DNA from 2 places in the Marinobacter sp. Hex_13 genome. Region 1 is predicted to be linked to the other one. Evidence: predicted binding sites of a transcription regulator. Region 1 holds the regulator's gene; the other holds the start of a gene.
The links. Region 1 encodes LexA, which represses DNA repair genes until DNA is damaged. Its sites were predicted from a motif close to CTGTNTNNNNANACAG; they were not measured.
Positions count from the first base shown of each region.

Region 2: a site for LexA is predicted at 1,395-1,410, ahead of recA (recombinase RecA). Genes of this name have one in related genera too.

Region 1 covers NZ_LSMM01000049.1:60,509-71,877, reverse strand. Annotated here, with positions in the region: gene AXW11_RS12855 (sigma-54 dependent transcriptional regulator) at 1-267, opposite strand, end outside; gene AXW11_RS12850 (hypothetical protein) at 339-665, opposite strand; gene AXW11_RS12845 (DUF1329 domain-containing protein) at 732-2,090, opposite strand; gene AXW11_RS12840 (DUF6586 family protein) at 2,352-2,828, shown strand; gene AXW11_RS12835 (hypothetical protein) at 2,880-3,140, shown strand; gene AXW11_RS12830 (cell division inhibitor SulA) at 3,144-3,554, opposite strand; gene lexA (transcriptional repressor LexA) at 3,720-4,328, opposite strand; gene AXW11_RS12820 (amidoligase family protein) at 4,507-5,502, shown strand; gene AXW11_RS12815 (gamma-glutamyl-gamma-aminobutyrate hydrolase family protein) at 5,495-6,262, shown strand; gene AXW11_RS12810 (hypothetical protein) at 6,247-6,477, opposite strand; gene AXW11_RS12805 (SIMPL domain-containing protein) at 6,460-7,146, shown strand; gene AXW11_RS12800 (translocation/assembly module TamB domain-containing protein) at 7,156-10,899, opposite strand; gene AXW11_RS12795 (autotransporter assembly complex protein TamA) at 10,896-11,369, opposite strand, start outside.
Region 2 covers NZ_LSMM01000054.1:9,856-21,224, reverse strand. Annotated here, with positions in the region: gene mutS (DNA mismatch repair protein MutS) at 1-771, opposite strand, end outside; gene AXW11_RS13965 (CinA family protein) at 854-1,354, shown strand; gene recA (recombinase RecA) at 1,500-2,552, shown strand; gene AXW11_RS13955 (flavodoxin family protein) at 2,590-3,060, shown strand; gene AXW11_RS13950 (PilZ domain-containing protein) at 3,067-3,444, opposite strand; gene AXW11_RS13945 (hypothetical protein) at 3,622-3,906, opposite strand; gene AXW11_RS13940 (Lon protease family protein) at 4,074-6,482, shown strand; gene fixJ (response regulator FixJ) at 6,542-7,168, shown strand; gene AXW11_RS13930 (ATP-binding response regulator) at 7,214-8,803, shown strand; gene AXW11_RS13925 (MaoC family dehydratase) at 8,817-9,692, opposite strand; gene AXW11_RS13920 (AraC family transcriptional regulator) at 9,862-10,893, shown strand; tRNA gene AXW11_RS13915 (tRNA-Asp) at 11,019-11,095, shown strand; gene AXW11_RS13910 (AraC family transcriptional regulator) at 11,302-11,369, opposite strand, start outside.

The DNA of each region.
Region 1 (11,369 bases):
CAGATCAGGGTCGCCAACCAACAGCAAAGGCACCCCCTGAGCGACCTCGCACACGGTTGAAATCACTGCGGTCACGCCATCGTCCTCGCCGTTAACAACGGCAACGGAAATTGACTCCAGATCCTCAGCGTCACCGCTGCTCAGCAGTGAATGGGCATCGGCCCCAACGACAATGCCCTCTTCGCCGATAAACTCAAGAATGGTAGAAATGTCACGTCTTTTCGCATCGTCCTCGCTGAGCACCAGCACCTTGTTATTCTTCGACATCCAAACGAATCTCTTGCGGGGATTTGTGCGGTATTTAAGACTGTAAGTGGGCCTGAGTCAATTTTATGACGCTATTTTGGCCGATTTAACGAGACGTTTTGATAGGCTTTTGCCGCGCTGCGGTTCTGGTTCACCCCTTTCAGCGCTTTCTGGGCTTCCGCCTTGGCTTCATTTGCCGAAATATTGGCACGATCACAGAATGTCTGCAGGGCTGCCAGCCTTTCCCTGACTGGCTCAGGGCTCAGCTCGCCGGCCTCAAGGGCCGCCATAACCGGCTCGATCGTCGGTTTGACCAGCTCATTCAGACGGGACAGTTCGTCCCAGTTCTTCTCCGCAAGCGCGGTCTTCAGGTGTTCAACCAGGGTATCCACTGCCTCTAGCTGTTCCGGTACCGACATAATTGCATCTCCTTGAAAACGGTCCGGTAGCGCCCCGTGCCTCAACCGGCCCGGGGCTGCCAGTCATCAGCGGCGGGCTGCTCTCCGGGCTGCCGAGGCAGAAAACTGATTACCACGGAAGCCAGGCTCGAAATCATAGGCGGGGAAGCCATTATCCAGACCATCAATGTAATAGCGCTGGGCGTTCAGATCGTAAGTCATCTCCATGGTAGTCCAGAATACCGGCTCACTGTAGTAGCTGATGTTGTGAGCTTCGGACACCCGCCAGAGTTCATCATTGCTGTCGTACTCCTCCGTGGCAAGAATCTGCCAGCTATCTTCGTCGACGTAGAACACCCTGCGGGAATAGATATGGCTGATACCGGTCCGCAGTTTCGCTTCGACAACCCATACCCGATGTAGCTCGTATCGGGCCAACTCCTGGTTGATGTGCTGTGGCCGAATGACATCGTCCGGCTGGACATCCGCGTCGTGAAGCTTGTAGGCATTGTAGGGCACGAAGATCTCACGCTTGCCTTTCAGCTCCCAGTCGTACTGGTTAGGGGCGCCATTGTACATGTCTTTCTGATCAACCGAGCGGAGGGATGAAGAGTTCGGCAGATCGGTTTCATAGGCCAGGTTCGGTGACCGGCGCAGCCGCCTTGAGCCGGCATCGTATCGCCACGCCAGCCGGGGTGAGCGAATCTGATCCAGGGTTTCATGAACCAGAGTGATGGTGCCCGCGAGACTGGATGGCGCGATGGTGTCGGTTTTCAGGTAAAAAATCTTGTTATCGATATCGGCGAGGTTCGCGCCGCGGCGGCTGTAGGCAAAGTAATAGTCGTACTGGTTAACAACCTGGTTGTAGGAACCGTTCACCTGGGGCGTCGCTGAAGCGCTACGGAACGACAGTTCCTCTCCGCGATAACGCAGGATGTGGTTCCAGATCACCTCCAGGCCATTCTTTGGAATCGGGAAGGGGCTGGTCATGATGGTGTCACGCACACCGTTTCCGTTCGCCAGAAGTTCCGCGCTGCGGGCATTCTCCCGGGACTTTTCGTACACATCTTCCGGGAAGGCCGCGGTACGACGGGTCTGGTACACCGGCATCACAAATTCCGGGCCATATTGCTCAAGCATACGGATGTGTCCGTCGGTCAGCTTGTCGCGATATAGATCCACATTCGCGCCGGTAATAACAAACAGAGGCTCATCCTCGGGAAACGGGTTGGTTTCCACCTGCCCCGGTTTCCAACTAGCGGGCGGCTTGGTTAGCCCACCTGTCCACGCAGGAATGCTGCCAGAGGCATTGCCCTGCCGCTCAGCTCCAACTGGAGTCAGTTCGCTAGCCAGCCGCTGAGCTTCGGATTCACTGACCTTTGCCAACGCAACGCCTGACAACCCAAACAATGCCACTGTAAAACCCGTGACCCATTGGTTCCGCATTCCCTTCTACCTCCAAGGTAACCGATCAACCCATGTATCATTCGCGGTTTGGCATGCCTACGCCGGAAACAACAACAGGCGATCAAATGTTATTCAATCGGGGCGCCTTTTTGCCAAATTCAAACGACCGTTTCAAGTGAATCTTTGTAGTTTCTTGTCAAAACCACCAAACCAACGGCGGGAGGAGAAATTCACAATGAAAAATGTTATAGTTGGCGATTAATTCATCGCACAGCAGTGAAACCACTCTCAGGTACTACCATGGCTTCACAGTGGCATTCGTTGGTTTCCCAGAAAATATTCCTGGCTCGCAACCTGTTGGGGCAGCTGGAGCACAGCGACAGCGTTCCAACGCAAGAAGCGCTGCTGCAAGGCAGCATAGAGCTGGGGCTGAGGGCTCGAAAACTGACGCTGGTAATGATCGCCAGGGTGTATCAGCACAAACATAGCCAGCCTGATGACCTTGAGGCACTGGATGAGCTGATCGGAACCCACAGCCCGGAAATGACAGAACTGGAGCAGCTGGCCAGTGACGGGCGGAGTTGGTGGAGTCATCTCGAGCAGCTTGAGCGTCATCAGGGCAATCCCCCGGTGACCCGAAAAACGGTCAGCAATGAAAACGTGATTGCGGTTGCAGCTGACACCGGCCCGGATCGCTCAAAGCAGGCTCTGGAAACCACTCTGGGCGCGATGAAACACTTTATCGATATCCTCGAGGATCGGCACAGCGAATGGTAATGAACCACGGCGTTGCCGGACCCAACAGGAATGAACTGAAAGGCTAACTTAATGTCACCATCGTTTTTCGAGATTGTACAACTGAGCAACGGAGACTATGCGCTTCGCCGCATCGACGACGACAGTGCACCACTGGTCCAGATATCATTTTCGACGGAAGCCAGGGAGATGATGGAAGACCGGGACATGAACGTGGCCAAGGCCATGATTGCAGCCGGTATTGAGGCCGTCGGTAACGTTGCCCATGATATCGACTGGGAAGACGAAGAGCCGGACACTCAGGACATCCGGCCCTCCTACACACTTCATTGACGATCAGCGCTGGCGCAGCACCACACCATGACTGTTACCCCGAGCCGAAGCCTGCTCCAGTGACGCGAGCGCTTCGCGCCCGAGCTTGTGGGTCCACATGACCACAGCGTGACAGGTGCCTGCGCTCAGTGCTCGCTCGGCAAGCTCCCCGGCTGGGTAGTCAGGAGTAGACCTCAACACCAACAGTTCGCCTGCAACGATGCCACGCATGGTCTGCCACTTACTGACAAGGCTTTGGGGCGGATCAATCCAGGCTAACCAACGCTTCTCCTGATTCAACTGCGTAAGCATCGGTAGCAATAGCTGGAAGTTCTCAACCTGCCCTTCGGGCAAAATGATTTCGGTCACATTGCCTGCCGGTTTGGCTGGGCGACTCCTGACAGCAGGCGCCCTGACGGTATCATGGTCGCTCATACCGGCAACCTCTGAACCGACAAACCTGCCGCCTCCGTGAGCATAAGCCAGATTCTGATTAAAGCTGAGTTGTTCCATGATAAGCCTCACCTGCCGTTAAGCCGCGCCCGCGGTGTTCAACACTCAACGAAACACAGCCGGATATGTCCGGACACCCTGGGGGTGTCAGTGAAGGTCCGAGCGCCGTATGACCCCGACGCCGAGCCCCTCAATGAAGAGTTCCTGTTCTGTCAGATCCACTTCTATGGGTTCGAATTCCTCGTTCTCGGCGATCAAGTACACTTTCGAGCCTTCCTTACGGAACCGTTTGACCGTGACTTCCTCACCTACCCTCGCCACAACCACTTGTCCGTTGTGCACATCGTGGGTGCGGTGCACCGCCAACAGGTCGCCGTCAAGGATGCCAATGTCCTTCATGCTCATGCCGCGCACCCTGAGCAAATAATCCGCCGAGGGCGAGAAAAATTCAGGCTGCAGGGTGCAATGGTCTTCGATATGCTCCTGGGCCAATATGGGGCTACCGGCCGCCACCTGACCGATCACTGGCAAACCAAGATCAGCCTCTACATCGGGAAGACGTATTCCCCGGCTGGCTCCCGGCACCATCTCGATGGCGCCTTTTCGGGCCAGTGCCCGCAGATGTTCTTCTGCGGCATTGGCAGAACGAAACCCAAGTTCCGCCGCGATTTCTGCACGGGTCGGCGGATACCCGGTCTCGTCAAGGTAGCGACGAATAATATCCAGTACCTGTGTCTGCCTAGCTGTCAGCTTCATTTAGGTTGCCCCGGTTAGCCCTGTTTTTATATACAGTGATTTGACTATATACAGTGTTTTATCCAGTGTAAACCCTGTAAACGCAATTTTTTCTTGAGCCGCACTGGGTGGCCCGTCCACCACGCCCTGACGTATGACTGTGTTAAGGTAATCGCAACCAAAATAGGGAGTCGCCTGAATGAGCAACAGATGTAGGTTACCGGACATCCTCAAGACGGATGACGGCAAGGAACGCAGAGTTGGCGTTGAAATTGAGTTGTCCGGCCTCGGTTACGAAGATCTCGTCTCGCTGTCCGCAAAACTGCTGGGAGGCACCGGAAAGTCTGTTGCGCGCTATGTGTCCGAGGTTGAAACGGAACTCGGTGACTTTACCATCGAACTGGATTCGGACCCGATAAAGGACCTTGATCTGGCCGACGAGCGTCTTCCCGAATCTGTCAGGGAGCTTGGCGGCCAGGCCATGAGCGTGATCGACGCAGCCGCCGAGAAAATCGTGCCCCTGGAGATCGTCAGCCCTCCGATGGCTTTCAGTAAGCTGGAACGCATAGAGACACTTTGCGATGAGCTGCGCAGAGCAGGCGCACTCGGCAGCCGGGAGGCGCTCTATTATGCCTTTGGTTTGCAATTGAACCCGGAGCTACCGGACCTCAGAGCCACAACGCTGGTGCGCTACCTGCGGGCCTTCGCTGCGCTCTACGAGTGGCTGAAGGCACGCCACCAGATCGATTTCAGCCGTAAGCTGACCAGCTACATTGAGCCCTGGAGCAGCACCTACATTGACCTTCTGATTTCAGAGGATTATGCGCCGGACATGGAGCAATTAATGCGGGACTATCTGCATTACAATCCAACCCGCAACAAGGCCCTGGACCTGCTCCCGCTGTTCGCACACCTGAACAGCGATTTGCTCGCAGAATATGTGGAGGATGAGCGCATCAAAAGCCGGCCAACGCTTCATTACCGGCTACCCGACTGCGACATTGATAACCCTGACTGGCATTTTTCCACGGTTTGGAATGACTGGATTGTGTTGGAACAACTGGTGGCCAACGCTGATGACTTATCGAAACTGGTTACGGAGTTTCGCAACAGTCGCAAACTGAGCCTCCATAACCTGACCCACAGCTGGTTAGACACGTCTGACCAGTGGCTTCGGTCCGGGAACTATGTCTGAAAGCCCGGTAGATAAGCCTGAACATCCGGGCCTTACGATTGGCATCAGCGGCCCGGCACGCCGCAGCCTCGCCCACCGGCTGATCACCTTCGCGCTGCGCCTCCATGGAGCGCGTACCCATTTTATCCGCCCGGGTTCGAAGGTGGACGTCTCCTTGCTCGACGGCCTTGTGCTCTCCGGTGGTACCCACGTGCACCCTTCGCGGTACGGTCAGACTCCCCAGGTAACCGCCCGGTATGACGTGCGCCGCGACGAAACCGATGTTCGTCTGCTGTCCCGTGCTGAAGAATTGAACATCCCGGTACTGGGTATCTGCCGCGGCGCCCAGTTTATCAATATTTTCCGCGGCGGATCTTTGTGCCAGAACGTGACACCTCTGCGGGTGAACACCCGCCACCGGCCGTTACTGTTACCGCTACAGACTGTTCGGGTCGTCAGTGACAGCCGCCTGGGAGAGGTGATGCGCAGCCCGGTCATTGGCGCGAACCGCATCCACAGCCAGAGCATCAAAAAACTGGGCACACATCTCCGCGTTGTTGCCGTGGACAACGACTCGTTTGTACAAGCGATAGAAAATACACGTGGGCAATGGCTAATGGGCATCCAGTGGCACCCGGAGTACCTGCTTTATCATGGCGGCCACCGGCGGATTTTCAGCCATTTCGTGCAGGCTGCGGAAGACAGGAAGCTGATTCGGCTGGATGAACCCGTCGAAGCCGCCGGAGAAGATGATGAGAATACCGCTCAAAATGGCAGATAACGCTGCAACACGGCCTTAATTTCACGAATTTCCCGAGCATCGTCGGGCAGAGCCGTCAAATAACGGGCCGCCCACTCTTTCAGTTGCTCGCGGGTGGTCACATAATGGGGGTCGCTCCCGGTCAGCCTGAACAGGATATCACGCTCCCGGGGCGTCAACCTGACCTGATTCTCGTGCAATAACATGGAGATCCAACTATGTTCCACAACGTCCATCGATACCTGCTGGCCTCCACGGCCCTGATTCTGTTTCCCCTGGGCGCATCAGCAGCAGAAGTCAGCCTGAGCGGTCAGGCCTCAGTCAAGTATACGCCAGACAGCGCACGGCTGCAGTTCACCGCCCGCGCCGAGCACAAGCTTCCCGAGACGGCCACTGAGGAAGTCAACGAGCAGATGGAGAAGTGGAGGGAGAGCATCGAGGACTTCCGCGACCGGCTCAAATCCTACAGCGACGCCTCGTTGAACCTTTACAGCCGTTCGATTCCATCACCAGAGCGTCACGAGGAGCCCCGACGAGTGGCCGTGGCTTCACAAACGGTCAGCTTCACCATCGATGACCTCTCTCTGCTCAACCCGATTCTTGCACAGGCGCAATCACTGGGTATGGACTACAACGTCGGTCCCCATCAGTTTTTTCATTCCGATGAAGTCGGTTTGCGTAAACAGGCCCTGGCGGGCGCCATTGCGGATGCGAAATCACGCTGCGAATTTGTCGCCCGGGAACTGGACAAACAGTGCGGAGAGGTGATGACCATTAACGTCGATGGTGGCCATCAACCCCCGATGCCAATGATGGCGGAAATGCGAGGCGCCTCGGACGCTGTCTCAGCGGTCGGTTCCCGTGAACTGGAGGCCCGGGTTAGCGCGACTTTTGAACTGGAGTAGATCACCCGCTCAGAAGTCCCGCGTATAGAATATATCCAGGGAGGCTGCCAGGCCACTGGCAGCCTCCAGATAGAAGTAACGTCCGATATCGTAACGTAGCGCCACCGTGGTGATGGGCTGGAAGATGCCGACACCGTAGCGGATGCTGAGTTCATCCGTCAGGTAACCACTGGCCACTACTGCCGATTCATCCCCGGAACCTTCCGCCTCCAGCGTCAGATTGCGTATCCCGAATTCCTCGCCAATACCCTGGGTTACCTTGTTAGCCTGAGTCAGCCCCAGCGATATGGCTGCCCTGCTCATTTGCCCCTCATCACCACGACTTTGCGGTGCCCGGCCGAGGATCACATATGAGAGCGCATCGGTCTGAGGCATTTCCGGTTCAGAAAACACTTCGGTCCGGGGCGAGCTCACCGGGCCGCTGAGGCGGATGCCGGCCACCACGTTGTCCACACGCCGCACTGCCTCGATGTCCAGGTACGGTTCTGACAGTGGCCCCACAAACACCAGCCTGGCCCGGCGCAGGTCGAGCTCCTGACCGTAGGCCTCATACCGGCCTTCAACAAGCTGCAGGGCGCCTCGGGTATCCAGGTTGTTGCCGATACGCAGTGTCCCCTCAAGGTTACCGGTGACACCGAAACCACTAAAGCTGACCTCGTCCTCACCGACCACGACAGTGACGTCCATATTGAGAGTGCGGAGCCCGCCTTCCTTCTCCTCAGCACCGACGATAACCTCGTCCTCGGATACGGACACGGCCTGGGCGGGCAGCTCACGAATTTCGATCGTGCCCCGGGGTACGTTCAGGTTACCGGAAACCGACAGATCGCCGCCTTCGTAGGCGATAGTGATATCCGGCACCAGCTCCACTTGGGCGTACGGCTCGTAATTGAAGGGCAAACGGTCACCGGTCAGCCGCACTTCCACCGACGGTTCCGCCTCCCAGGCCAACGACCCTTCTATGTTGCCGCTTCCGCGTTCATTGCTGCGCCAACGTCCGGACAAATCCGCGCTATATCCTTTCAACTCCAGGCTGACCACCAGATCCTCAAGCGGAATCGGTAACCGCGGATCGGCAATGTGACCGCCAGAGAGCGCAAGCTCGCCGTTTACAGCTGGCTTCATTAGCGGCCCAGACAGTGTCCCCTCGCCATTGAGCTCTCCCTCAACAACCTCCAGCCCGGCAAATATGCCAGCCATGGCGATATCCAGGCCTTCGATGCTGAATTGCCCATCGACTTCACGGGCATCACTATCCGGGTCGACCGACATGCCGACAGAGAGATTACCAATATCGGGCCCCTGCAACTGCAGGTCCAGCTCCGCCACATTCGGCTTCAAACTCAGGCGGGTGGTGAAGGTGTTGTAGCTCAGGCTCTCCCATTCGTCCCTCACCTGCACTTCAAACTCACCGGAACCGGCATCGATGGATACTTCACCATCCGGCCCATCTTCCGTCATGACCACTTGCAGGTCAGCATTCAGCGTTGCGTCCCAACGCAGGGTGTCCGGCAACAGCGGGGAGAGTGCCGTGGTCGGGAAGTTTTCAATGCGATAGGCGATATCTTGAGTCGGGAGCAGAGTCTGGTCCTCGGCACAGACAGACGCCTGTTGCCACTGCCAGCAGTGCTGTCCCAACGTGAGCTTGCCCGCTTCGGTATACTCGAGGGCCGCGGACTCTGACAGGGTCCATTGCTGGCCTTGGGCAGGCACACTGATTTGCCCCTGCTCAAGCGCACCCACCCAAGCATTCCAGCTTTCCGAGGCGTCTCCGGCCAGCAACAGCGACAACTCAGCCTCTTTGTGGCGGGCGTTTAGCCTGAGTTGGTGATCATCCCGAGTTCCCGTCAGTGCCAGCGACAAGTCTTCCAGTAGCTGTTCGCCATACCGAACTTCCTTTCCCCGAAGATCCGCCTGGATGTTGAACCCTTCGCGTAGCGTGGCCGCCAGGTCCAGGCTGGACAGACTCAATTGATCCTGCCATGCCAGGTCGCTGCCAGTGAGTGTTACCTTGCCACGGGGTTGGTCCACGGTGCCGGAAACCGATGCCGTACCGTTGACCGAACCTGCCAGCCCCGGCAGGAAGGTTTCCGGCGCAGGCAGGTTCAGTTCCAGGTTGCCGTTAATCTGTTGCCCCCATCGGCCCTGGCCGGTCACCCGGTTGTCCCCTACCTCAAGCTCCAGGTTCGACAATGTCCAGTTACCGGCATCACTGTCCAGCGCACCTCGTATCAGCGCGTCATTGGCCTGCCAACTCCCGGAAAGGTCCCATTTTGCCTGCAGCGTAGGCGTTCCTTCCTCCTGCAGACGTCCGCTGGTACCCACGTCGCCGCTCAAGCTCGCTTCCAGGGCGGGGAGCCAGAAACCGGGGTTAAAACTGTCCAGCGTCAGGCTTGCATCCCACGACAACTGATCAGCGAACGCCACGTCCGCACGGCCGCCGAGAAAACCCGCGCCGGTATTGACGCGCAGGTTCGTCAACGCAACAGACTCCAGGTCACCCTCAAGATCTCCCGCCATATCGGCGTCGCCCATGGGGCCGCTGACACTGGCGTCAATGCTCGCCTGATAGGCTCCCCCCTGGTATTGAACGTCGCCGTTGAATTGGCGCAATGTGACCGGCGGCTGTTCAAAATCCGGAATCAGGCTGTACCAGGGAAAAGCGTCGAGACTGACCTTGGCGTCTGCCTGAAGCGCCTGCTCCCAGCTCACGTTGCCGGTGACGAGGAGGCGGCCCGTCTCAGCCTCATTATTCCCGGGGCCGGTCAACACGAGCTCCAATCCATCGAGACCCTCTGTAGTCACCAACCCCTTCAATGACAAGGGTATATCGCCTGTCGATCCGGGCAGCACGGTGCGGGAGTCCGAGCGGAAACCGTTCTCAAGGCTGCCTTTCAAGGCAACCACGGTGTCTGTCAGCACCAGGGTTTTCGGTAACCCCTCCGCCGGGACGAACCGGCCGGAACGAACGGTCAGTTCCGCCGGCAGGGCGCTGTCCAGCGGCGCCACCCGGCCAGCCAGCGTGGCATCAAGATAACCGCTGCTCTGGCCCTGAACTCTCAGGTCAGCAGCACTCCCGGTCAGATTGAGTGCCAATTGCCAATCAGCGCCATATGGGGGCGGGAGCATCAGCCCAACCTCCAGATCCAGCGGCCAGTCGCCCCGGGTCTGGAGCCTGCCGGAGGCATCAATGCTGATATCATCCCGAACAAAGGCCAGGTTCTGCAGATGCCAGTCCGAACCGGAACCCTGAGCTTTGAGCTGGAGCCGGTCCCAGACCTTGGCATCGTTGAGCATAAAGGGGCCAAGGTTCACGTCCCGGACCACCAGCCCCAACGGAAGGTCGACGCTGGGTAGACTAATATCACCGCTGTCTTCTTTGGGCTCGCCGGATGGCTGCAGCGTCAGATCAATGCTGTCTGCCAGAAGCCGCTCCAGACAGAGCTGTTTGTTGAACAGGCAGGTGGGCGACCAGTCAACGACCGGCGACTCTACCTGTAGCCCAACACCGTAGCCCTGCCATGTCAGGGAGGCTGCCTGCCACTGCCCCAGCAACGAACCCTGCCCCTGCTCAACCTCGAGGCCGGGAACCTGATCAATCACCCAGGCGGTGCCGGTTTCCGAGCGCAGCGCCAGCACCAACAACCCAATCAATAACAGCGGTAGCAGGACAATAACGGACAGCGCCACCAACAACCCGTTTCTCAGGCGTTTTGACCGTTTTGGTGTTGGAGTTTTCGCTTCGTCGCTCATAACTCCGGCCCCATGGAAAAGTGAATGCGCCATTCACCGCCAAACTCGGGATCCAGGCCTTTGGCGACGTCCAGGCGCAGCGGCCCGACCGGGCTGATCCAGCGAATGCCCAGGCCGACACCCGTCGCCAGTGGGTCCGACAGGTCATCCATGGCGTTGCCTTCGTCAACAAACGCCGCGACCCGCCAGTTTTCGGTAAACTCGTACTGATACTCGACACTGCCTACCATCAGGTAACGGCCACCAATGGCCACGTCCTCGCTGTTCCGGGGTGACAGCGTCTCATAGCCATACCCCCGCACCGTCTGGTCGCCACCGGCAAAGAACCGCAATGACGGCGGCACATCCGAGAAGCGATTGGTGGCCACGCCACCAAACTGGAACCGGGACAGAAAACGGTGGTTGTCCGCCAGGGTGTAGAGGCCTTTTACCAGAACATTGGCATGGAGAATATCCACATCGGAGATGAC
Region 2 (11,369 bases), on a different contig from region 1:
GCGAATGTGGGGCAGGGCGGTGCGCTGGGTTTCTTTGGCGTACTGCAGCAGGCATCCGGCGGCGCAGATGGCCAGCGTGAGGTCTTCGCAGCCAAAGCCGGTCAGGTCGCGGACCTGCAGTTGCTGGGTAATCACGCGGCGGGCGGTGTCGGACTCAAACAGCCATGGGCCCTGGCGACGGATACCGGTATAGCCGTCCAGTACGTCCTGATAAGGAAAGTCCTCACTGATCAGGATCTCCGCTGGGCGCAGGCGCTGGAGTTCCCCTTGCAGGCCCTCGAGATCGTCCAGTTCAGACACGGTAAACCGTCCGCTGGAGATGTCGAGGGAGGCAAAACCAAACTGCTCCCGGTGGCTGTAGATGGCGACCAGGAGGTTATCCCGGCGGTCCTCCAGGAACGCATCGTCGCTCAGCGTGCCCGGCGTCACAATGCGAACCACCTTGCGCTCTACCGGCCCCTTGCTGGTCGCCGGGTCGCCAATCTGTTCGCAAATGGCGATGGATTGACCAGCACGAACCAGACGTGCAATGTAGCCTTCAGCGGAATGGTAAGGAATGCCCGCCATGGGAATCGGGCTGCCCCCGGACTGCCCTCGGGCCGTCAGGGTGATATCCATCAGTTCGGCGGCTTTCTTGGCATCCTCGTAGAACAGCTCGTAAAAGTCCCCCATGCGGTAGAACACCAGTTCATTGGGGTGTTCACCCTTGATCTTGAGGTATTGCCTCATCATCGGGGTGTGGTGGGACAGATCGGTCTGGGCTGCTGACATGAACGGTTCCGGATCCATTGGCTTTATGTGAAGGCAGGGATTGTAAGAAAATAACCGCCATGATGAAACGAAGGAGATCATTATGCCACTGACTGACGAGGCATTGGCGGAAGCCGGCACGCAATTGGCTGACGTATTAATGCAACGCGAGCTTACGATAGCCACTGCCGAAAGTTGCACTGGCGGCTGGGTTGCCAAGGTGCTGACCGACCGCGCGGGCTCTTCTTCCTACGTTCTGGCGGGACTGGTGACCTACAGCAACGATGCAAAAAGGGGCTTGCTGGGTGTGACTGAACCGTCGCTGGGGGAGCACGGCGCGGTTAGCGAACCGGTGGTACGGGAAATGGTTGCTGGTGCCCTGGCGGCCACGGGTGCGGATGTGGCTGTTGCGATCAGCGGCGTGGCGGGCCCTGGTGGCGGCAGTGACGACAAGCCGGTAGGCACGGTGTGGTTTGCCTGGGGGCGCTCTCCGGCTGACACCGAAGCGGTGGTTGAGCAGTTCCAGGGCGACCGTGATCAGGTTCGGCGCCAGGCGGTTCTTTATGTGTTACAGGGAGTTAGGGGCTTTCTGGAAAAGGCCTGAAACGGAGGGGTTGGTCTTACCTTCGTGTTGTGTTTTAATACTGTTCAAATATACAGGAGTCCGGTTTTCCGGGTTCCGCAGTCCATGATTTTGGCCGCCGGGCTCCCGTCCCGATAACGGCATTGGCGACAGAGGGTTTGCAACGATGGAAGACAACCGCAAGAAAGCACTGGGTGCAGCACTGAGCCAGATCGAACGCCAGTTCGGCAAGGGCGCTGTCATGAAGATGGGCGACCAGCCCAGGGAAGCGATCCCTGCGGTATCCACCGGTTCCCTGGGCCTGGATGTGGCGCTGGGAATAGGCGGTCTGCCTTATGGTCGTATCTGTGAGATCTACGGCCCGGAAAGCTCTGGTAAAACCACGCTGACCCTGCAGGTGATTGCCGAGGCCCAGAAGGCCGGAAAAACCTGTGCGTTTGTGGATGCGGAGCATGCCCTGGACCCGGTCTATGCCGAAAAGCTGGGCGTGAACGTGGATGAACTCCTGGTATCCCAGCCGGACACCGGTGAGCAGGCGCTGGAAATCTCTGACATGCTGGTACGCTCCAACGCTGTTGACGTCATCATCGTGGACTCCGTGGCAGCGCTGACGCCCAAGGCCGAAATTGAAGGTGAGATGGGGGACAGCCATGTTGGTCTCCAGGCCCGCCTGATGTCCCAGGCGCTGCGTAAGCTGACGGGCAACGTCAAGCATGCCAACTGCCTGCTGATCTTCATCAACCAGATCCGTATGAAAATTGGTGTGATGTTCGGCAGCCCCGAAACCACCACCGGCGGCAACGCCCTGAAATTCTACTCATCCGTTCGCCTGGACATTCGCCGCATCGGTGCTGTTAAAGATGGCGATGAAGTGGTGGGCAACGAAACCCGAGTGAAAGTGGTCAAGAACAAGGTATCTCCACCGTTCAAGCAGGCCGAGTTCCAGATCATGTACGGCAAGGGCATCTACCACATGGCCGAAGTGCTCGATATGGGTGTGAAGGAAGGCTTCGTGGACAAGTCCGGCGCCTGGTACGCCTACAAGGGCGACAAGATCGGCCAGGGCAAGGCCAATGCCTGCAAGTTTTTGGAAGAGAACCTTGAGATCGCCAATGAGATCGAAGCGGCGGTGCGTGACAAGCTGATGCCCAAGCCGGCCAAGAAAGAAGAAGCGGCAAAGGAAGAGGCAACAGCAGACGCGAACGGTGAGCTTCTCTAAGCTCTGTTATTAGTTCCTGCGTTATCGGGGAGATAGTATGGATGCGAAGAAAAAACTACTGGTTGTCGCCCATGCACCCTCCCCGAATACCCTTAAACTAAGGCAAGCCGTAGAGCAGGGCGCAAAACACGAAGACATCGAAAATGTCGAGGTCACGGTGCTCCCTCCGCTGGAAGCAGGCCCGGAAGATGTTCTGGCCTGCGATGCCATCATCCTCGGTACCACTGAAAACCTTGGTTACATGAGTGGTGCGTTAAAGGATTTTTTTGACCGCAGTTACTACCCCTGCCTTGAGAAAACCCAGGGTTTGCCCTTCACCTTCTACATCCGCGCCGGTCTCGACGGTACCGGCACCCATCGCGCTATCGATTCCATCACCACGGGCCTGCGTTGGCGGCTGGTGCAGGAGCCATTGCTCTGTCATGGCGACTATCGGGACGAATTCGAGGATCAGTGCCGGGAACTGGGGCTCTACATGGCCGCCAGCCTGGATGCCGGACTGTTCTAGGAAGCTTTAGCTGGCGTAGCGATTGTACAGGCCTTCAATGCGGGAAAGGGCATTGTCCACGGTTCGTGAATACCCCTTTTTGTCGAAACAGTAGCTGAACTGGATGCTTACCCGGTAACCGGTCTGATAGGGCTGGCAACTGATCACCCGGGCGGCGACACGGGATTCGCAGATGTACTTGCCATGAAAGTCCATATAGAGACGGGCGCCAGACTCTACTGGCCTTGGGCAAAGCACCGCCATGCCATAGCGATTCAGGTCCAGGCAGGTGACAGCGGTTGAATTCTTCCCTCGACCAAAGAAGCCACGCTCCTGCAGCTGTACCTTCAGGCACATGGCAGGGTAGCGGTCCTTGATTCTGCGGTCTGCGGAATCACTCATCATACGTTGGCATCCGTTGCGTATCTTGTGATTATTATTGGCCCGTTCTTCCACCGGGACGTTGAAGTCTAGTGCCCACGATGGTGACTGAAAAATGACCAAGCGAAGAACTGTGACCGGGTTATCAAAATGGGGCTGCAGTGTGCCAACAGCAAAATCATGCCCCTAATGACATGGTGTTCAGGCCTGGGTGCTGACCAGTCGCCCCCTGCGGTCTTCGGTGGGAGCGGCCTTGCCGGTTTTCGGGTTCAGTAATCGCGGGCTGCGCCTGGACCGCTTCTTGCGGCGGTCTGGCCCCTCAAAAGCGACCTGTGCCCGGCGTCGGTCGGGCTGTACACGTCGGTCGCCCTGCGGTTTTTCCGGCGACGGTGACGCCTGTTGCGGCTGCGGTGCGGTAAAGGGTTTGCGTTTCCGCAGTGACTCCAGCACCGTCAACGGTTGTGACTGATTTCGATAAATATCCATTGAATGAGTGTCCCGCCCTGAGGTTGAGGCCTCTGTTATTATGCCCGATTGATCAATTTATCGACAAGTTGGGCTAAATCTTTAGCGAGAGCGCGACAGGGCCGGCCCCAGATTCTACAATGAGCGGCCAACACCAAAATGCTTTCATACCGTTACAGGACCGAACCTTGAAGTCACTGTCCCTGAACCAGCTCTACAAAGCCTGTGTTTTAAAAGATCTACCGTTCAAGACCACGCGACAGCTCGAGCCCCTGGCGGAAATTGTTGGCCAGAATCGGGCCCAGGCAGCGGTGCGTTTTGCGCTTGCCATGCCCCATGGCGGTTACAACGTCTATGCCGTGGGCCGTAACGGCTTAGGCAAGCGCACGATGATGCTCCGTTATCTGGAGCATCACGTGGACACTGAGAATCAGAGCCACGACTGGTGTTATGTCGCCAACTTCGAGGAACCGCGAATTCCCCGTGTTCTTCAGTTGCCCGCCGGTAAGGGCACCGAGCTCAAACAGGATATGGAAAAGTTGATGGGGCGTCTGATGAAGATGATCCCCCAGACGTTCGACAGCGACAGTTTCCTTGAGCGTGCAGAGCAGCTGAAAAACGGGTATGCCAAGAAGCAGGAAGATGAACTGGAGAAGGTGGCGGCCCAGGCCAGGCGAAAGAAGGTCAGCCTGAATATTACGACACCCGGCGGCTATCGGTTGGTGGCGATGAATGGCGAGGAACCCCATACCGCTGAATCCTTCCAGGCGTTGACAGAAGCTCAGCGGGACAAGTTCGAGAATGATATCAACAAGCTCGAGAAGAAGCTGCGTCAGGCCCTACGCAAACTGGCGGATTGGGAGCAGGAATACGCCGAAAGCCAGCAGGCGCTCAACGAGGAAACACTGGAAAGCATCTCCGGCCACCAGATCGACGAATTGATTGAGAAATACAGGGATATGCCGGAGGTGGTTTCGTATTTCGAGGAAGTGCGTAAGGACCTTTCCGAGAGCCTGGAAATTTTTCTGGAAGACAATGAAGAGCAGGCGGCCATCGCCTATGCGTCGCTGGATAAAAAAATGCCCCGGCGCTATCTGGTCAATGTGCTGGTGCACCAGAAAACCGACGAAGTGCCGGTTGTGGTCGAGGACAATCCCACCTACCACAACCTGTTTGGCTACGTGGAAAGCGTTACCTTCAAGGGTTCGGTGTTTACCGACTTCTCGCTCATACGCCCTGGCAGTATTCACCGTGCCAACGGGGGGTATCTGCTGATGGACGCGATCAAGGTGCTTGAGCAGCCATTTGTCTGGGACGGGTTGAAGCGTGCCTTGCGATCCAAGTCCATCCAGATCAACTCGCTGGAACGGGAGCTGACCCTGTCGGGCACGATTTCATTGGAACCCGAAGCCATTCCGCTGGACGTAAAGATCGTACTGTTCGGCGATCGGGAAACCTGGATGCTGTTGCAGGAATACGACCCCGAGTTCGCTGAGTTGTTTCGGGTCACCGCAGACTTTGAAAACGAGATGATGCGTACGGACGAGAGCCAGCTCCTGTACGCCAAGTTCATCGCCAGCCTGGTGAACGAAAAGAAGCTGCTGCATTGCAGCAACAAAGCCGTGGCACGTGTGATTGAGCACAGTTCGCGCATGGCAGAACATCAGGATCGGCTGTCGCTGCACGCAGCGGATATCGCCAATCTGCTGAGGGAATCTGATTACTGGGCGAGACAGGCGGGGGCAAAGCTGATCCAGAACTCCCATGTGGATCAGGCATTGGAGAGCGCCCAATATCGCAGCAGCCGTATCCGTGATCAGTTTTACGACTCCATCCGCGATGGCACCACGCTGGTGTCCACAACGGGCACCTGTGTTGGGCAGGTGAACGCGTTGTCAGTGCTCTCTACCGGCGGATTCGAGTTTGGTTTGTCCAACCGTATCACCGCTACCTGCTATTATGGAGATGGCGGTGTGATGGATATCGAACGGGACGTCAAGTTGGGAGGTAATATTCACTCGAAAGGGGTGATGATCCTCAGTTCCTGGCTGTCTGCCCATTTTGCCGTTACGGATCCCATGCATCTGTCGGCCAGCCTGACCTTCGAACAGAACTACGGCGAAGTGGACGGTGACAGTGCTTCGCTGGCGGAACTGTGCGCCCTGGTGTCTGCGTTATCCGGCCTGCCTGTCAGGCAGGACCTGGCGATTACCGGGTCGGTGAACCAGTTCGGAGAGGTTCAGCCCATTGGTGGCGTGAACGAGAAGGTTGAAGGCTTTTTCAGCACTTGCAGGCTGACCGGGGAACTCACTGGCACCCAGGGGGTGATCGTACCCTCCACCAACGTCCAGAACCTGATGCTTGAGCAGGAGGTTGTCCAGGCTGTTCGCAATGGACAGTTTGCCGTGCATGCGGTCAGCCGTGCCGAGGAAGCGATTACGCTGTTGCTCGGTAAACCGGCAGGCAAGGCTGATGACAAAGGCAGGTACCCTAAGCAGAGCGTTTTTGGCATTATCCAGCAACGTCTGGAAAAAATGCGCGAGCATGAGCGTCAGGAGCATGCCCGGGACGACCACAAAGATCCGTCGATTCACTGAGAGCCATCAGCCGGTTTCACAAGTGTGATCGGCGGTCATTGAAAGGAGAGACAAGGCACATGACTGATACCCAGCAAACGGTCTACGTAGTTGAGGACGATGAGGCGGTTCGTGATTCTCTTGAACTGCTGCTGAAATCCGATGGCAAGCCGGTCAAGACTTATGACAATGCCAACGCATTCCTCAAGGATTACTCCGAAAAAATGGCCGGCTGTATCGTACTGGATATCCGCATGCCGGGCATGGATGGTATGGAACTCCAGAAGAAACTGAATGAAAAGCACTCCATCCTGCCCATTATCTTTGTCACCGGGCACGGTGATGTCCCCATGGCCGTGGATGCCATGAAAGAGGGCGCGGTCGATTTCATTCAGAAACCCTATCGTGAAGAGGCCCTGCTCCAGAAAATCGAAGCCGCCCTGGAACAGGACAAGGAGCAGCGCAAAACTCTCGGTGAGAAGCAGGAAATCCTGCGCCGCGTAAAAAGCCTGACGCCCCGGGAACATGAAATCATGGATCGGATGATTGCCGGGCAGGCGAACAAGGTCATTGCCATCGAACTGGAGATCAGCCAGCGTACCGTGGAAATTCATCGCTCACGGGTGATGCATAAGATGGGTACTCATTCACTGGCACACCTGGTCCGTATGGTTCTGTCCGTAAAGGACCTTATCGACGCGCGCTGATTTGGCCGGCATCATGCATTCATCATCGTAACCGGCCGTACTTCTATGACAGATGCTGTCCTTGAGACAACAGACGTAACGGTTCTGCTCGTTGACGACAACCCGCAGAACCTCAAGGTTCTCTATGAGACCCTGAAAGACAAGGGTTATCGCCTGCTCATTGCCAACGATGGTGAAAAGGCGCTGGACCTTGCTCATCGCCATCAGCCGGAAGTGATCCTTCTCGACATCATGATGCCGGAACTTGACGGCTATCAGGTGTGTGAACGCCTCAAGGCAGACCCGGTTACGTCAGACAGCGCCGTGGTGTTTCTCTCCGCTCTGGATGATCTGCAGGCGAAAGTCCGGGGATTCTCCCTGGGAGGCGCCGACTATATCTCCAAGCCGTTCCAGGCTCAGGAGGTGATTGCCCGGGTGAAAACCCATGCCAGGGTAATCCGCCTTGAGCGGGCGCTTCAGGCCCGTAATCGCCAGCTTGAAAACGATCAGGCCCGCATACTCAATTCCATCAGCGAAGGTATTTACGGTCTCGACGCCAGGGGTACCATCGTGTTCGCCAATCCGGCGGCGGCGCTGATCATGCGCAGGCCTGTTGAAGAGTTGATTGGTGAGGGTTTTTTCGATCTCCATTTCCGCACCGCCGGCCACGGATGTGAGTCACTTCCTGTTTATGCCACCTGTACCAAGGGTGTTGCGGAGAACCAGCGCGATATCGAGATGTTACGCGCAGATGGTTCACCGTTTCCGGTGGAGTATCGTGCGACACCGAAACTGGATGGTGATGAACTGCATGGCGCGGTGGTTGTCTTCCGTGACATCACTGCTGAGCTTGAAAGTGAGCGGGCACTGGACGACGCCCGGCACATGGTTCAGGAGCAGCGTGAGCAGTTGGCCCACTTCTCCCGCCTGACTACCATGGGGGAGATGGCGGCCGGTGTGGCACATGAGGTTAACCAGCCACTGACGGCTATCACCAACTATGCCCGCGTTGCCAAGCGCGTGTTAGCCAAGGAAGCGCCGGACCACGAGTTGCTTGAGGAAACGCTGGAGAAGATCGAAGCCCAGTCACACCGCGCCAGTGAGGTGATCCGACGCATCCGGCGGTTTATGAAGAAGCCGGCTGCCGGAAAGGATGTGTTGTCGATTGCGGCGCTGTTGGAAGATACCCGCCAGTTCGCAGAAGTGGATATCCGCAACAACGAGGGCGGCGTCGAGATTTCGGTGGCCAATGACGTGCCGGATGTCCTTGCGGACCCGATTCAGGTACAGCAGGTTGCGTTGAACCTGATTCGTAATGCCTTGGAGTCCACTCGTAGCGCCCAATCGGAAAAGCCTGTGGAGGTAACCGTGGCGATGTCAGGCACGGGCTGTGTCCGTGTGGCGGTCACCGATCATGGTGTTGGCCTGCAGGACGATGCGGAAGAAAAGCTGTTCCTGCCGTTTTATACCACCAAGGAAGAAGGCATGGGGATTGGCTTGCCCATGTGTCGATCCCTGATCCAGGCGCAGGGCGGTGATATCGGGTTTGAGCGGCCCGAGCACGGTGGTGCGTGTTTCTTCTTTACCCTGCCGGTCGCCGGTGCTGTGGGTTCGCCCTGTGCGTCCACTGACGGCTCCGGAGAGCCGACAGAGTAACCTCTCTCCCCACTTAACTTTCCCAATGTATCTGGCCGCTCAGGTGAGGTGCGTTTCCGGACGCGTTCAGTAGCTGATAGTCCCAGCCGTCTTGCCCCGCCTGCCAGTTGAGTTGTGCGGTTCCGGGAAGGAACAGCGGCTTCTTGAACTGGCAGGAGACGGATATCGCGTCCGGGCGCCAGCCGCTTTGCTGTTCCAGTAATGCCAGCACTCGGGCCTTGCTCCACATGCCGTGGGCAATCGCCCGGGGGAAACCGAAGGCCTTTGCGGTCAGCGCGTGAAGGTGTATCGGGTTTCTGTCACCGGATACCCCCGCGTATTGCCGGCCAATGGATTCCGCGGCACTGATGTCGGTGGTCTCAGGGTAGTGGGGCAGTTCGGGAGGTTTATCGCCCGAGGCCTTTTTGCTTTTATCCGGCTGCCGGAACAGGTTGGTGCTCGTCTCTTCCCACACCAGCCGCCCTGCGGACCAGGCTTCGGTGACCAGATCGAACTCCAGGCCCCTCGACGTATTGTTCTGACCGTCCAGCCGTGCGGTGATGTCCAGTGTTTCCCCGGTGCCGATGGCTCGGTGCTGCGTGATGTTGTTGCGAAGGTGAACGAGCCCAAGCAGGGGCAGTGGGAAGTCTTTCTCGGTCAGCAGTTTCAGATGCAACGGAAACGCCAGGATGTGGGGCCAGGTGATGGGCACGTTAGCCTGTGTATCGAAGCCACATACCTTCCGGTAGCGTTTCAGGTTATCGTTGGCCGTACTGACACCGATTAATCGGGTGGACAGGCCGGGGATTCTGAGTTCGTCGCCGGATGGCTTGGTTTTCGGGAGTAGGGCCTTGCTGTAAAGCGACCATAGGCCGGGCGGGTGACGGTGGTAGATTGAAGTATCTGTCATATTGCTATCTCTCCTGGTACACCTGTGCGTCTGTGGCCTGATATGCTCTAATATAAGACTAAGGTCTCAGAGTCTGGCAAACCCGGCCAGTATGAGCATTGACCTGGCTTGCCAGCAAGGTTGTCCGGCCGGCCAAGCCGATTAATAAACAACTATAAAGCGGGATTTTATGCAGGAACTTCGCGATGCGGGTGTGATGTTGCGCCTGATTTATCAGGCCATGAAACGCAAAGGGATTGATACAGATGCCATTTTTGCCCGGCTGGGAGTGGATGAAGACTATGTCTACACCGAGCAGCTAAGAACACCTCACAGTGCCCAGTTGTATTTCTGGCAGGTGGTTGAGGATGTGTCGGGTGACTCCGACGCCGGCCTCCACCTGGGTCAGTTGTTACCGGCCTACAAGGGGCAGGTACTGGAATATCTGTTTCTGAGTAGCCCGACGTTTGGCGAGGGCCTGCGGCGGGCTCAGAACTATCAGCGCCTGTTGAGCGATGCTGCCAATACCGACTTCTTCATCGAGGGTGACGAGGCTTGCATGGTTCTGGATGCCGCTTCCAGCGAAGTCAGCCGTCTGCGGCACTTCAACGAATGTTTCGTGCAGGGCCTGATTACCTTTTTCAGATCGATCACCGATGACAGCTTCTATCCGTCGCGCATCGAGTTTGAGCATCAGCGTGAGCATGGCCAGGAGCATGTGATCGACGTGCTTGGCTGCGATGTCATATTTGGCGCCAAGGAAAACCGGCTGTATTTCCCTGCCACCCTGCTGTCCCATGCTTCACCCCATGCGGAACCGGAGTTGCTGGACCTCCATGAGCGGTTTGCCAGTGAGCAGGTGGCCCGTCTTGAGAAGAAAGACATCGTCGGACAGGTCGAGCGGATTGTTGCGGAACTGCTGGACAGCGGCGAGGTTACTCTGGATGCAGTGGCCGAACGTCTTGGCATTAAACCCCGAACCCTGCGTACCCGCCTGACTGAAGCAGAAACCAGCTTCAACCAGGTGCTGGCGGATTTCCGTTATCGCCTGGCGCGGCAGCTGCTGGCAACCACCGACGAATCCATTGACGAAATCGTTTATCTCACCGGCTTCTCGGAACCCAGTACTTTCTACCGGGCGTTCAAGCGTTGGTCGAGCATGACGCCTATCGAATACCGGAAGACCGCACAGGGAAAGGATGCCATGGTTGATGCCATGTAAGAGCCTTCCGAAAACCGAACTTTTTTCATGAAAAACGTTGACATGCAGGGCGGCCTCTTTATAATGCGCCCTCGTTGTCACCGAGCAGTCACACCCTTGATTGCGCCCGAGGTGGCGGCTCACGCGGAGCGGTAGTTCAGCTGGTTAGAATACCGGCCTGTCACGCCGGGGGTCGCGGGTTCGAGTCCCGTCCGCTCCGCCATTTTCCCTTCTTTGATTACCTCTTTTTGTTGTCATTCCCGATTCATCTCTCTGTAATATTGTCCATGCTATCGTTCTCCTGTTTGAAACTGGGGAGACGAATAATGTCCGATTACGAAGAAGAGCTGATGGATTGTCAGTTTGAAGACTATGATGATGACGATACTCTGGACGATGCCACTGAGTTGTAGTGGTGCTTTCAGGTTTTTAGAGAATGCCTTTGGCAGCCTGCTCCGCTAGGTACTGTTTTCGATGTTCCCCCGGGCTGGTGTTGA